Regions from separate parts of the Kitasatospora paranensis genome, predicted to be linked through region 1. Evidence: riboswitches for the same ligand, from Rfam matches in the RefSeq annotation. Region 1 holds a riboswitch; each other region holds the start of a gene.

Evidence for each region. A riboswitch is a leader RNA that binds a small molecule or an ion and turns the genes downstream of it on or off. The one in region 1 is predicted to bind cobalamin.
Region 2: another riboswitch for cobalamin. It lies ahead of ABEB13_RS25385 (ribonucleoside-diphosphate reductase subunit alpha); the one in region 1 lies ahead of ABEB13_RS40995 (hotdog domain-containing protein).
Region 3: another riboswitch for cobalamin. It lies ahead of ABEB13_RS28840 (cobalamin biosynthesis protein); the one in region 1 lies ahead of ABEB13_RS40995 (hotdog domain-containing protein).
Region 4: another riboswitch for cobalamin. It lies ahead of ABEB13_RS28545 (CbtB domain-containing protein); the one in region 1 lies ahead of ABEB13_RS40995 (hotdog domain-containing protein).

What each region holds. Positions count from the first base shown of each region.
Region 1 covers NZ_BAABKV010000001.1:7,969,735-7,972,931, reverse strand. The annotation lists gene ABEB13_RS37855 (class I SAM-dependent DNA methyltransferase) at 1-570, shown strand, start outside; tRNA gene ABEB13_RS37850 (tRNA-Met) at 651-727, opposite strand; partial or broken gene ABEB13_RS40995 (hotdog domain-containing protein) at 1,039-1,167, opposite strand; cobalamin riboswitch at 1,611-1,761, opposite strand; gene ABEB13_RS37840 (LURP-one-related/scramblase family protein) at 1,999-2,547, opposite strand; gene ABEB13_RS37835 (DUF6087 family protein) at 2,807-3,058, opposite strand.
Region 2 covers NZ_BAABKV010000001.1:5,273,124-5,276,320, forward strand. The annotation lists gene ABEB13_RS25385 (ribonucleoside-diphosphate reductase subunit alpha) at 1-1,252, opposite strand, end outside; cobalamin riboswitch at 1,453-1,584, opposite strand; gene ABEB13_RS25390 (hypothetical protein) at 1,968-2,252, shown strand; gene ABEB13_RS25395 (LamG domain-containing protein) at 2,201-2,872, shown strand.
Region 3 covers NZ_BAABKV010000001.1:6,062,115-6,065,311, reverse strand. The annotation lists gene ABEB13_RS28850 (alpha/beta hydrolase family protein) at 1-388, opposite strand, end outside; gene ABEB13_RS28845 (helix-turn-helix domain-containing protein) at 484-1,173, opposite strand; cobalamin riboswitch at 1,396-1,577, shown strand; partial or broken gene ABEB13_RS28840 (cobalamin biosynthesis protein) at 1,669-2,639, shown strand; partial or broken gene ABEB13_RS28835 (cobyric acid synthase) at 2,636-3,197, shown strand, end outside.
Region 4 covers NZ_BAABKV010000001.1:6,004,127-6,007,323, reverse strand. The annotation lists gene ABEB13_RS28555 (hypothetical protein) at 1-416, shown strand, start outside; gene ABEB13_RS28550 (histidine phosphatase family protein) at 424-981, opposite strand; cobalamin riboswitch at 1,100-1,260, shown strand; partial or broken gene ABEB13_RS28545 (CbtB domain-containing protein) at 1,294-1,517, shown strand; gene ABEB13_RS28540 (CbtA family protein) at 1,531-2,292, shown strand; partial or broken gene pepN (aminopeptidase N) at 2,366-3,197, opposite strand, start outside.

The DNA of each region.
Region 1 (3,197 bases):
GGTGTTCCCGTCCACGGCATCGACCTCTCGCGGGCCATGGTGGCCCGGATGCGCGCCAAGCGCGGCGGCAACGACATCGGCGTCTCGATCGGCGACTTCGCCACGACGGCCGTGGACACGACGGCGGACGGCCCGTTCTCGCTCGCCTACCTCGTCTTCAACACCATCATGAACCTCACCGAACAGGACGCACAGGTAGCGTGCTTCCGCAACGCCGCCAGGCACCTCGCACCCGGGGGCTGCTTCGTCATCGAGGTCATGGTGCCGGAGCTGCGCAGGCTCCCGCCCGGCCAGAACACCATCCAGTTCCGTTCCGGTCCGACCGACTGGGCCTGCACGGTCTACGACACCGTCACCCAGGACGCGACCTGTCACTACATCACCGTCTCGGCGGACGGCCGCGGCGAGGCCCGCTCGATCCCCTTCCGCTACATCTGGCCCGCCGAGCTGGACCTGATGGCCCGGCTCGCCGGCCTGCGCCTGCGCGACCGCTGGGACAACTGGACGCGCGAACCCTTCACCGAGCACAGCACCCGACACGTCTCGGTCTGGGAGAAGCCGATCGGCTGACAGCGCCCGCGGGGGACGCGACGGCCGAGGACGACGCAGGCCGGGCCCGGTGCACAGTGTGCACCGGGCCCGGCCTGTTGTGGTAGCGGGGACAGGATTTGAACCTGCGACCTCTGGGTTATGAGCCCAGCGAGCTACCGAGCTGCTCCACCCCGCGTCGGTGATCCCGACCCTACGGCACTCGCCTCCGGATGGGAAATCGATTCCGGTCGCCGCCCCCGCGGCAGACCGTTGTCCGGGTGGCCCGCGCTCGGACCGCCGGGCACGTGCCCGGCGCTCCCGCAGGCGGTCGGCGGGATCGGCGGGACGGAGCTCCGGCACCCGGTGGGGCTGACCCGCCGCGTCGACGGCGACGAAGACCAGGTGGGCCGTCGCGGCCCGGGTGACCGGGCCCGTGCGGTTCCAGCGCTCCGCGGTCACCACGACACCCACGTCCATGGAAGTCCGGCCCGCACGGTCGACCCGGGCCCTGACGGTGAGCAGGTCACCGGCCCGGACCGGCGCCAGGAACGTCATCTCCTCGACGGAGACGGTGACGGCGGTCATCCCCGCGTGGCGACCGGCTGCCGCGGCGGCTGCGTCGTCGATCAGCTTCATCACCACGCCGCCATGGACGGTGCCGTAGAGGTTGGTGTCGTGGTCGCTCATGATGTGGGCGAGCGTGACGGCCCAGTCGGCCGGGGTGCGCGAGGCGCCGACGGGCGCAGGAGCGGTCACCGGTGACCGCCCGCGGCGGCGGTCGCCCCACGGAGGCGCGTCCCGTCCACTCGTCGGAGGGCGGCGGAGCGGACGGCGGGAGGGCGGCACGGAACGGACCGACGGCGGGTCGGCGGCCCGTGGCAACGGCCCGGGCGGGGACGACCGGCAGGCAGATGGTGTGCGTCACGGAACTCTCCTTCGCGAGTTCGCGCGGACCACGCCGGCGGGATGCGCGAAGGGACGGGCCGTTGCGGAGAGTGCCGCGCCCTGCCCGTTCCGCCGCCGACCCGCCCACGAGGTCCCGGTGAGGCCGTACGCCGCTGCGGCGCACGGGCAGCGGCAGGTCTTCGGGTTCGCGGGCGCACCGGGCCTGTCGGCCGTCCGGCTCCTACCGGCCGTCGCTTCCCGGACACCGAGGTGTCCAGTGCTGGATGACGGCTTTCGTTCCCACTCACCACTGCGGGGCAGTTCCGGACTCGCACCGGATTCCCTCTGACGACGCATCCCGCCTGGCGGACGGGGCGAACCAGCTGCGCCGCCCACTCCAGTGCTCCGACCGGACGGGACCGGGCTCGGAGGCGGTGCGGCTGACGGTGGGTCACGGCTTCGAGCGGCTCGGACTGCACGGGATCCCGCTCACGTCTTCGGCCGCGATCTGCGCGGCCGCCGTGCTCACGAGAAGGTCGGCTTCGTGCCGGAGGCTACCCGGCGCGAGGGCTGCGGAAGAGATCAGTCGCCGGGATGGGCCATCGCGTCGATCGCGACCGTGGCGGCCAGCACGGTGGCGTGATCGGCGTCGGGGCCGATGTTCAGGCCGTAGGTGTCCCGCACCCTGAACCACCGCTTGGACACTTCGGCGATCTTGTAGCCGTCGCGCTCGATGGTGTACTCGTGGTCGACGACGTTCCCGTGGACGGTGAGGTCCTCACCATGTTCCTGCTTGATCCGCCAGCGGTCGCGGAGCGGACCGACGACGGCCTTCTTGACCAGCGCGATCCGGTGGCCGTCCGCGTCCTCGATCTCCATCGAGTCCTTGATCCGCAGCGGACGGCTCTGCACCTTGGCGACCCGGTGGCCGTCCCGGTCCTCGATCGACCAGGTCCGACGGGCGCGCAGAGCTTTGCCGTTCACCTTGAACAGGTGCTCACCGGCGTCGTCGTCGATCCAGTAGTCGTCACCGATGGAGACCATCTTCTGCTGCATCCGGTAGTGGGTGACGCCCTCACCGTGGTCGAAGGCGTCATTGGCGTGCCGGCGGTCCCTGCGCTCCTGGAACATCACCCGGCCCCCTTCCGGTGGCCCGGTGTCGGACGGCCCCGCCGAGGGCCCGCCCGACACGGTGGATCGTTCGCACTTCCGTGTCATCGTAGTCCGGCCCCGGCCGGCCCGCCGGTCACCGCCCGGCCCCTCGGCCTGCCTCCCGGCGGCGGACACCTGTCGGACCGCTGTCGGACCGGTGTCGGACCGGTGTCGGACCTGCGCCGGGCGTCCGGGTCGCTGGTCCGGTCTGCCCGGGCCGTCCGGGCATGACCGGGGCTCAGGCCTGCGGGAAGATCCGCAGCCCGCCCTGCGTGACCATCTGGTAGGCCGCCGCGTAGGTGTCGGCGACGGCGACCGGCTGCCAGACCCGGCCGTCCCACTCCACGACCAGCCGCGGCCCGTCCGCGAAGCGCGCATACCCGTCGTCCGACCCTTCGCCGAGCAGGACGGCGTCGCGGGTGCCGGCCGGTCGGCGCACCTCCGCGCGGTCGGTGTACCGGTCGAACGCCGGCTCGTCGGATCCGAACACGTCACACCTTCCTCTGCCCATGTGCTGCACGCACCTGAACCGAGGTTAACCGTCCGTGGCCGTGACGGCGCGCCGTGCAGCCGCGGAACCGCACCCACCGGTACGGCAGGAGCCGGGGCGGTCGACCGGCGCCGGGGAG
Region 2 (3,197 bases), 2.7 Mb from region 1:
GCGCGGTCTGGTTGGCGGCCCGGTTGGAGGCGTCCTTGAAGGTCATCCAGCCGTTGCCGGTCTGCGCGAGGGTGCGCATCATCCGGGCGTACAGGGTCTGCGCCGGGATGGTGCGGACGGCCTTGCCGGCCAGCTCGGCCTTGAGGTACGCCTCGTCGAAGTCGGCGCCCCACAGGTCGACCAGCTCGGGCACGTCGGCGGGGGAGAACAGCGACCAGTCCTGGTTCGCGTTGACCCGGCGCATGAACTCGTCCGGGATCCAGTGCGCGAGGTTCAGGTTGTGGGTACGGCGGGCCTCCTCGCCGGTGTTGTCGCGCAGTTCGAGGAACTCCTCGATGTCCGCGTGCCAGGTCTCCAGGTAGACGCAGGCCGCGCCCTTGCGGCGGCCGCCCTGGTTGACCGCGGCGACCGAGGAGTCGAGGGTGCGCAGGAACGGCACGATGCCGTTGGACTTGCCGTTGGTGCCGCGGATGAGCGAACCGCGCGAGCGGATCCGGGAGTAGGACAGGCCGATGCCGCCGGCGTGCTTGGACAGCCGGGCGATCTGCGCGTACCGGTTGTAGATCGAGTCGAGGTTGTCCAGCGGCGAGTCCAGCAGGTAGCAGGAGGACATCTGCGGGTGCTTGGTGCCGGAGTTGAAGAGCGTCGGAGAGGACGTCAGGTACTCCAGACGGCTCATCAGCCGGTACAGCTCGGCGACCTCGGCCACCGACTGCTCGCTGTCGCCGACCGCCAGGCCGGCGGCGACGCGCAGCAGGAAGTGCTGCGGGGTCTCCACGACCTTGCGGGTGATCGGGTGGCGCAGCAGGTAGCGGGACTGGACGGTGCGCAGGCCGAAGTACTCGAACCGGTCGTCGCCCTGAGGGTCGAGCAGCGAGTCGAACAGGGCCGCGTGCCGGGCCACGAGGGCGGCGGTGGCATCGCCGATCAGGCCTTCGGCGTGGCCGACGGCGATCGAGGCGGCGAAGGAGACCGCCCCCTGCGAGACGGCCTCGTCCTGGATCTCCAGGGCGAGCAGCCGGGCCGCGAGCTTCGAGTACTGGGGGTCCTCGGCGATCATCGACGCGGCGGCCTCCACGGCCAGCCCGCGCAGCTCGGCGAAGTCCGAGCCGGCGTGGCGTCCGCGCAGCGCGGCGGCGGCGACGTGACCGGGGTCCACCTGGGGGAGGTCGGTGCTGCGGTCGGTGAGCAGCCGGAGCAACGCCGCACCGGGGTCGTTCCGGGCGGAGTCGGCGAGACCCTGGGAGGGCAGGGTGACTGAGGCAGCGACGGTCAAGGCGCACTCTCTCCTGTGGCGGCAGCGGTCGGGGCACCTCCCGGCTGGGGAGGCCGCCCGGGCCGGCGCGGCAGGGGAGGACGGCACGCCCGATCGTGATCGGGGCGCGCACCGCCCACCCGGCCCACCCGCGAGGCCCGGACGTACAGCTGTGCTTCATGGCCTCTGCGGGGAAGCCCTGTGGCACACGGTCGGCAGGTCCTCGGACTGTGCGGGCCCCGGCGTAGGGGAGCCTGCTCACCGTTGCGGGGCAGTCCCGGACTTCCACCGGATTCCCCTGCGTCGACAGCGAGAGTGAGCATACATGTTGTGGTGTCTCGTTGATGTACCCCCATATCTTGTGCACGGAGCGTGTCGCGTCCGTGTCGCGTCCGTGGCGCGGGCTGCCCGGAGGACCACGTTCCGCGCATCCGTCCCGCCCCCGACCTGCCCGTCCTGCTCACGGAATGGTCACCACCCGGGACCCTCGTGGGCGCCATGGCCTACGATCTCAGCTCATGAGCGACGGAACGGGAGCACCGCCCGGCTGGAATGGTCAGCCCGCATCCCAGGGGGGCCGTCCGGTACCCCCGAGGGTCAGGCGACGCAGGGTGGTCAGCCCTTCCCGCCGCAGGCCGGATTCGGCCCGCCGACGTTCCCTTCGCAGGCGACCCCGCCCCCGTGGCAGACGCAGCCGTCCGCCGGTTCCGCGATGCCGGACTGGGAGGCGCTCGCCGAGCGGCACGAGGCCAGGTCCCGCAAGCGCAAGCTGATGTGGACCGGCGGCATCGTGCTCGCGGCGGTCGTGCTCGGCGGTGCCGTCGGCACGGTCGTGGTCGGCGGCATGCACCACGGCCCGACCCCCGGCCCGACGGCCAGCGGCAGCAGTGCGGCCTCCCCCGCCCGTCCGGGTCCGGCGCCTCCGCGGCGGCCAACTCGCCCACCGTGGCCGGGCAGCCGGAGCTGCTCGCCGACCGCTCCGGGCAGTCGAACATAGCCATGGGGCCGGACGCGCAGCTGAGCGAGGTCCAGGGCGGCTGGGCGCTGCGGCTGCGCAGCAACGGCAACTCCTTCGCGCAGTCCGCCAACCAGGTCGTGGACGTCACCAAGAGCTTCTCCATCTCCGCCTGGGTCTACAACGAGGCTCCCGGCGGCTCCCGTTCGGCGATCAGTGAGGGCGACGGGGTCTCGTACTCCTTCGACCTGGCGCGGGACGACGCGAACGGCAAGCAGGCCTGGGTGTTCCGGGTCCAGACCAAGGACGGCGGCGCGGACGGCACGGTCGTCACCGCCACCGCCCCCACCACCCTGGCGACGGTCGGTCAGTGGGCGCTGCTCACCGGCGTGTACGACGCCGACCAGAAGGCCGTCACGCTCTACGTCAACGGGGCGTCGGCCGCCACCGAGAAGGTCGGCGGCGGCATCTGGGCCGGTCCGGGCCCGCTGCAGCTCGGCCGCAGCCGGCACCACGGCATCTGGGGCGGCAGCTGGGCCGGCGTCATCGGCCGCATCCTGGTCTGGGACAAGGCGCTGAATCCCACGCAGGTCGCCAGCCTCAAGGGCGGCGGCACCGGTCTGAGTGCCAAGCCCAGCGGCTCCTGGCTGGTCGGCGGCTGACGGTCCGTCCACTCCGCCGCCGGCCCCGCGAAGCCGGCGGTGTGGCCCCGCACACATCTGGCGTTGTGTCACAGCCATGCCCAGTATGAAAAGATGACGCCCGTTGGAACGGGGAAGCGACCGTCGGCTATCGTCGGGTCGCATCGGGTTGCGGTGTCGGCCGAACATGGTCGGCCGCGGCCCCGGGGGATCGGGTGTTCGACGCGTGAGGGGTCGACGGGCCATGGCCTGTGACCAACCCGGGCCGTCCGTACCGCACTGAACGTGCCGTCCCGATGCCCGCCCCCGGTCCTGCCGTTCGCCGCACGGGGGTGTGCGGCCACAC
Region 3 (3,197 bases), 1.9 Mb from region 1:
CGACGGAGGTGGCCGGGTCCCCGGTGTACACCCGCGCGGTGAGCCGGACCTCCTGCCCGGTGCGCAGCGTGCCGCTGTCGGTGCCGAGCAGGCGGCGGGTCACGCCCTGCGGGCCCGTGCCGAGCACGTCGCCGACCACGGCGTGGCCGCCGTCCTTCCACTCCAGGGCGTAGCGGCCCGGGCGGGCGGTCTCGACGCTGCGGGTGACGGTGACCCGGTCGGGGGCGAGGGCCTGGACGCGCAGGCCCGCGGCGGACGGCGCGGGCGCGCCCGCGAAGCCCGGCCGGACGGCGCGCTCGGAGGCCCGCCGGCCGAGCAGCAGCACCGCGGCGCCGGCTCCGGCCGCAGTGGCGGTGGCGGCGACGACGGCGGCGGTTCCCCAACGCATGGCGCTCCCCGGTCTGCTGGACTGCGACGGCATGGCGTCTCCAGTGCACGCCCCCGGACGGCCCCGGGCCACCGGAGCGGGGCCGTCCGTGGCCGTCAGACCGGGATGTCGAAGCGGTGCCGGCCGAGCAGTTCCCAGAAGCGGACGGGCAGCGGGGTGGCCGGCGGCCCGTCGGCGGCCGGGGCCGAGGCGCCCCAGTGCGAGGGGACGCGGTACCCGTTCTGAAGGTCCGCCAGGGCCGCCGAGAGCACCTCCGGCGGGGCCGGCACCATCCGGGCCACCGCGGCCGCCTGGGCCTGCCAGCGGCCGTCGACGACCTGCCGCAGGCACCGCTCCAGCTGTTCCTGGCGGCCGGTGACCCGGACGAGCGTGCGCAGCGGGATGCCGAGGGCGTGGGCCAGGGCGTGGCTCTGCTCCTCGTCGGCGTCCCAGTGGCCGGTGGCCTCGGCCCGGGCGTAGGTCGGCAGGGAGACGCCGATCCGGCGGGCGGCCTGGTCGGCGGTCAGCTCCCGGGCGAGCCGGTGGTCCCGCAGGGTGGCCGGCGGGGTGCCCATCAGCTGGGCGGGCGGGCACCACAGGGCGCGGGCGAGGGCGATGAACTCCTCCTCGGAGGGGCGCAGCCCACCGCTCTCCCAGGCGAGGACGTGGGTGGGCAGCAGCCGGACGCCGTGCGCGGCCATCCCCTCGGCGACCTGGCCGGGCGTCAGGCCGAGCCCGGCCCGGTGCGCCCGCGCGGCCTGCGGGGAGAAGGGCACCGGCGGCGGGAGGGGCGGTCTTCGTCGCATGCGACTGAACGTACGGGCGGGCCCGCGGGGCCATCACCCGCCGAACACACGAAGCGGTCGCCGGCGGCCCGGGACGGCGGGTGGAGGATCCTACGAGCGGCGGCGGCCGATCCTGGAGGATCGTCGGAGGGAGCGACGGCGTCAGGGCGCCCCGGACCTGCGACGGTGTGTGACCAACCCCTCCGCAGGCTCTGTTGACGCCCGGTCGCGGCGCGTGATGGGATCCTTGCGCCATACGGAGGCATGCAGAGGAAGCCGGTGCGAGTCCGGCGCGGTCCCGCCACTGTCACCGGGGAGCACGCTCGACCACATGGTCACGGCGGTCCGCCACAGGGTCGCCGGAAGGCCCGAGGGTGCGTTCGACCCGGAAGCCAGGAGACTCTCGCCGCCGGTTCGTCGATCCAGGGCGCGGACCCTGAGTGAGGACACGCACGCCATGCAGGCTGCCCAGCGGTCGCCGTTCCACCACGCCCTGGACGCCTCGCCGTGCCACGGCTGAGGCCCGCCTCCCCCTATCTGCTGGGCGCCGTCGCCGGGTATCTCGCCGACGCCGCGCTGGCCGACCCCGTCGGGGCCACCCGGTGGCGCTGTTCGGCACCGCCGCCGGCCGGCTGGAGCGCGCGCTGTGGCGCGACCACCGGGGCGCCGGGGCCGCGTTCACCGCGCTGAGCGTGGGCGCCGTGGCGGCAGGCGCGGTGGCCGTCGAGCGGGCGCTGGGGCGCCGCCCCGGGGCGCGCACCGCGTTCACCGCGGCGGCGGCCTGGACGGTGCTGGGCGGCACCTCGCTGAGCCGGGAGGCGCGCACCGTCGGCCGGGCCCTGGCGGCCGGCGACCTGGCCGCCGCCCGCCGGCGGCTGCCGCACCTGTGCGGCCGCGACCCGAGCGGGCTGGACGAGCAGCAGGTGGCCCGCGCGGTGGTCGAGTCGGTGGCGGAGAACACCGCCGACGCCGTCGTCAACGCGCTGGTGTGGGGGGCGGTCGCCGGCGCGCCGGGGCTGCTGGCCTTCCGTGCCGTCAACACCCTGGACGCGATGGTCGGTCACCGCTCGCCCCGCCACCTGCGGTTCGGCTGGGCCGCGGCCCGGCTGGACGACGTCGCGGGCTGGCCCGGCGCGCGGCTGACGGCACTGCTGACGGTCGCGGCCGCCGAGCACCCGCGGACGGCGCTGCGGGTCTGGCGGCGCGACGGCTCGTCACATCCGAGCCCGAACGCGGGTCAGGCCGAGTCGGCGTTCGCGGGCGCGCTCGGCGTCCGGCTGGGCGGCACCCTGGCCTACGGCACCCGGGTGGAGCACCGGCCGGTGCTGGGGGCGGAGCTGCGGCCGGTCGGCGTCGCGGACATCGAACGGGCCTGCCGGCTGTCGCGCCGGGTGGGGATCCTCGCCCTGGCGGCGACGGTCGGAGCCCGGGCGCTGGGTGGTGCCGTCCGCCGCGGACGCACCCGTGGGAAGGGGAACGGATCGTGAGCAACGCGCTGCTGGTGGCGGGGACGACCTCGGACGCCGGGAAGAGCGTGGTGACGGCCGGCATCTGCCGCTGGCTGGCCCGGCAGGGGGTGCGGGTCGCCCCTTCAAGGCGCAGAACATGTCGCTGAACTCCTTCGTGACGGCGGACGGCGCCGAGATCGGCCGCGCCCAGGCGATGCAGGCGCAGGCCGCCCGGGTCGAGCCGGAGGCGGCGATGAACCCCGTGCTGCTCAAGCCCGGCGCGGACGGCCGCAGCCAGGTGGTGCTGCTCGGCCACCCGGTCGCCGAGGTCGGCGCGCTGGACTACCGCGAGCGCAAGCCCGTCCTGCTGGAGCGGGCCCTGGAGTGCCTGGCCGACCTGCGCAGCCGGTACGAGGTGGTGGTCTGCGAGGGAGCCGGTTCGCCCGCCGAGATCAACCTGCGGGACCGCGACATCGCCAACATGGGGCTGGCCACGGCCGCGAACCTGCCGGTGGTGGTGGTCGGCGACATCGACCGCGGCGGCGTGTTCGCGGCGATGTACGGGACGCTGGCCCTGCTCTCCGCCCAGGACCAGGC
Region 4 (3,197 bases), 2.0 Mb from region 1:
CCGGCACCCCGCAGCCCGGCCGGCCGCCCAAGCCGTCCGGCGACGCGCTCTCCGGGCAGGCCCGGGTCGAACGGTTCGGGCCGTCCGGGACCAGGCACACGGTGGTGCTGACCGTCCGCCGGCAGCTGACCGCGCTCCAGGTCGAGCTGCGCCTGGAGCGGCCGGAGGCGCTGCCCGGGACCGTCCCGTGGTGCAGCCTGCCGGGCGTGGTGACCACCGTGGCCGTGGAGCACGGCATCCTGGTCTACCGCTGGACGCTCCCTGTCGGAATGGACATCGCCCCCGGCCGGTACGCCTTCGAGGTGCTCGGCAGCAGGCCCGCCGGCGACCGGGCGGGGGCGCCCGAGACCTGGTCGGCGGCGGCCTTCGTCCTGGACGGCCCGCAGGCGGTCGCCGTCCGCGGTATCTTCGGCTGACCTGTCGTCACTGTGCGGACGGACGGCCCAGCCTGACGTTCCAGCGGCCGAGCCGTCCGCTCAGCCGGGTGACCGAGAGCGGCTCCACGTCCAGCCGCCAGAAGGCCGCGCCGGGCACCCCGAGCGCGTGCAGCACGGCTGCCCGGACGACGTCCGGCTCGACCACCGCGGTCACCCGCGGGCCGTCCGCGGGCAGCGCGTCCAGCCAGCCGCCGACCCGGGCGCACAGGTCGAGCACCGACTCGCCGCCGTGCGGGGCCGCCGCCGGGTCGGAGAGCCACCGGGCCAGCTCCCCGCCCTCGGCCGCGGCCACCTCCTCCAGGGTGCGTCCGCGCCAGCGGCCGGTCGCGGCACCGGCCAGCGCGGGCACCGGATCCGCCGCCAGACCGAGCGCCTCGGCGGTCTGCGTGCAGCGCGGGGACGGCGCGGCGACCACCAGCCCACCCGGGTCGACGCGCCCGGCCGCCTCCCGCGCCGGGCGCAGGTCCGGCTCGCCGAGCGGCCGGTCGTCCTCGAACCGGGGCTGCCGCGCGGCCGCGCCGAGCACCGCTGAGACCAATGTCACGCGCACCGTCACCGGCTGCTCCTCCCTCGCCAACTCCCCTGCCGCACAGCCGGATCCGCCCGGCCCCCGGCGCACGCCGCCGGCCGGCGCGGCGCTGTGCTCCCTGCGCACGCCCTTGGCGGGCGACCCGAGTGACGGTACCTTCAGGTCGACATGACGACGGCATGACGGAAGCCCGGTGAGAATCCGGCACGGTCGCGCCACTGTAAGTCCGGCAGTCACCGCCCCAGCGGGGCGCCTGCCGGAAAGTCAGACCCGGGCCGTCGTCCCTGCACCATCTAGCGGGACGCGAGTTCCCGAGGAGGTCCTGCCATGGCTCAGTCCGTCGCCCCTGCCCTCTCCCCGACCAGCACGCCGTCGGTGGCCCCCTTCCCGTGAAGGCCGTCCTGCCGTGGGCCGTCTTCTTCGGCATCCTGATGCTCGCCCTGATCTACTTCGTCGGCGCCGAGCAGGGCGCCACCTCCCTGATCTCCGGCGAGAACGTGCACGAGTGGGTGCACGACGGCCGGCACCTGCTCGGCTTCCCCTGCCACTGATCCGGCGGACACCGTGAACTCCGTCTCCGTCAGATCCCTGCTCGTCCGCGGCATGCTCGCCGGCCTCGCCGCCGGCCTGATCGCCCTGGTCGTCGCCTACCTGCTCGGCGAACCGCGGGTCGACGCGGCCATCGCCTACGAGGACGCCCACACCACCGAGCACGGGATGGAACTGGTCAGCCGTTCCCTGCAGTCCACCGCGGGCCTCGCCACCGGTGTGCTGGTGTACGGCGTGGCGCTCGGCGGCATCGCCGGCCTGGCGTTCTGTTTCGCGCTCGGCCGGGTCGGTCGCTTCACCCCGCGGGCGACCGCCGCCCTGCTCGCCGGCACCGCCCTGGTCGCCGTCTACCTGGTGCCGTTCCTCAAGTACCCGGCCAACCCGCCGTCCGTCGGCGATCCCGAGACCATCGGCAAGCGCACCACGCTGTACTTCCTGATGATGGCGCTCAGCGTGCTGCTGTCCGTCGCCGCGGTGATCCTCGGCAAACGGCTCGCCCCGAGGCTCGGCACCTGGTGGGCCACCGTCGCGGCGGTAGCCGCCTTCGCGGTCGCGGTCGGCCTGGCCTACGCCTTCCTGCCCGCGATCAACGAGGTGCCGGAGGACTTCCCGGCGACGCTGCTCTGGCAGTTCCGGGTCGCCGCGCTCTCCATCCAGCTGACCTTCTGGGCCTCCTTCGGGCTGCTCTTCGGGCATCTGGCCGAGCGTCTGCTGAACCCGGCGCCCGCCCGGCCAGCCGTGGCCGAGCCGGCCGCGGAGGCCGCAGCCGCGCACTGAGGACACGCCGTCCCGCCGATGGGCCGCCCGGTCGAACCGACCGGGCGGCCCATCGGCGTCGGACCGGCCGGTGTCAGGCCCGGTGCGCCACCGCCCGGCGCAGGTCGTCGAGTTCGTCGGCGAGGCAGCGCCGCAGCGCCGGGGCCAGATCGGTGCGGGCCAGGCAGGCCTCGGCCGCCCGGACGGTGTCCGGCTCGGCCGCGCCGGACGGGAACAGCCCGGCACCGAGCGCCTTGGCGACCGCGCCACCGCGCTCCCCCGCCGTCGGGATCTGCGCGAAGTACCGCTGCCGGTAGTCCGCCTGGAGCTCGGGCGAACCCGAGCGCCAGAACCCGTCCGCGGTCGCCGTCAGCAGCTGGTTGGAGAGCGCGTCGGGGGTGAACATCCGCTGCCAGGCCTGCTCCTTGGCCGCCCGCGCGGGCAGCGCCGCCGGGCCCGGGCGGCGCCCTGCTCGCCGGTGTCGCTGGGGTCGGCGGCGAGTTCGGCGGCGATCCGCTCCTCGCCCACCGCGCCCGCGGCGGCGAGCACGGCCAGCCCGGCCCAGCGCAGGTCGTGGTCGAACGGGAGGCCGTCCGGCAGGTCGCGGCCGTCCAGCCAGCCCGCGAGTTCGGCGATCCGCGCCGGGCCCGTGGCGGTCGCCACCGCGCCGCGCAGCGCGGCGATCCGCAGGCTCTCCCCGGCGTCGGGGCGGGCCAGCAACGCCCGGACGGTGTCGCCCAGCAGGCCGAGCGCGGCCGGCCGGTCGGCCGGGGCCAGGTAGCGCCCCACCACGTGGTCGGTGGCGAAGCGCAGCACCGCCTCGACGATGGCGTCCGAGCTCTCGGCCGGCAGGTGGTCGGCCACCAGCCGGAGGTAGCCGGCGGCGGGCAGTTCGGCCGAGCGGACGAGGTCGCGGGCGTGCTCCC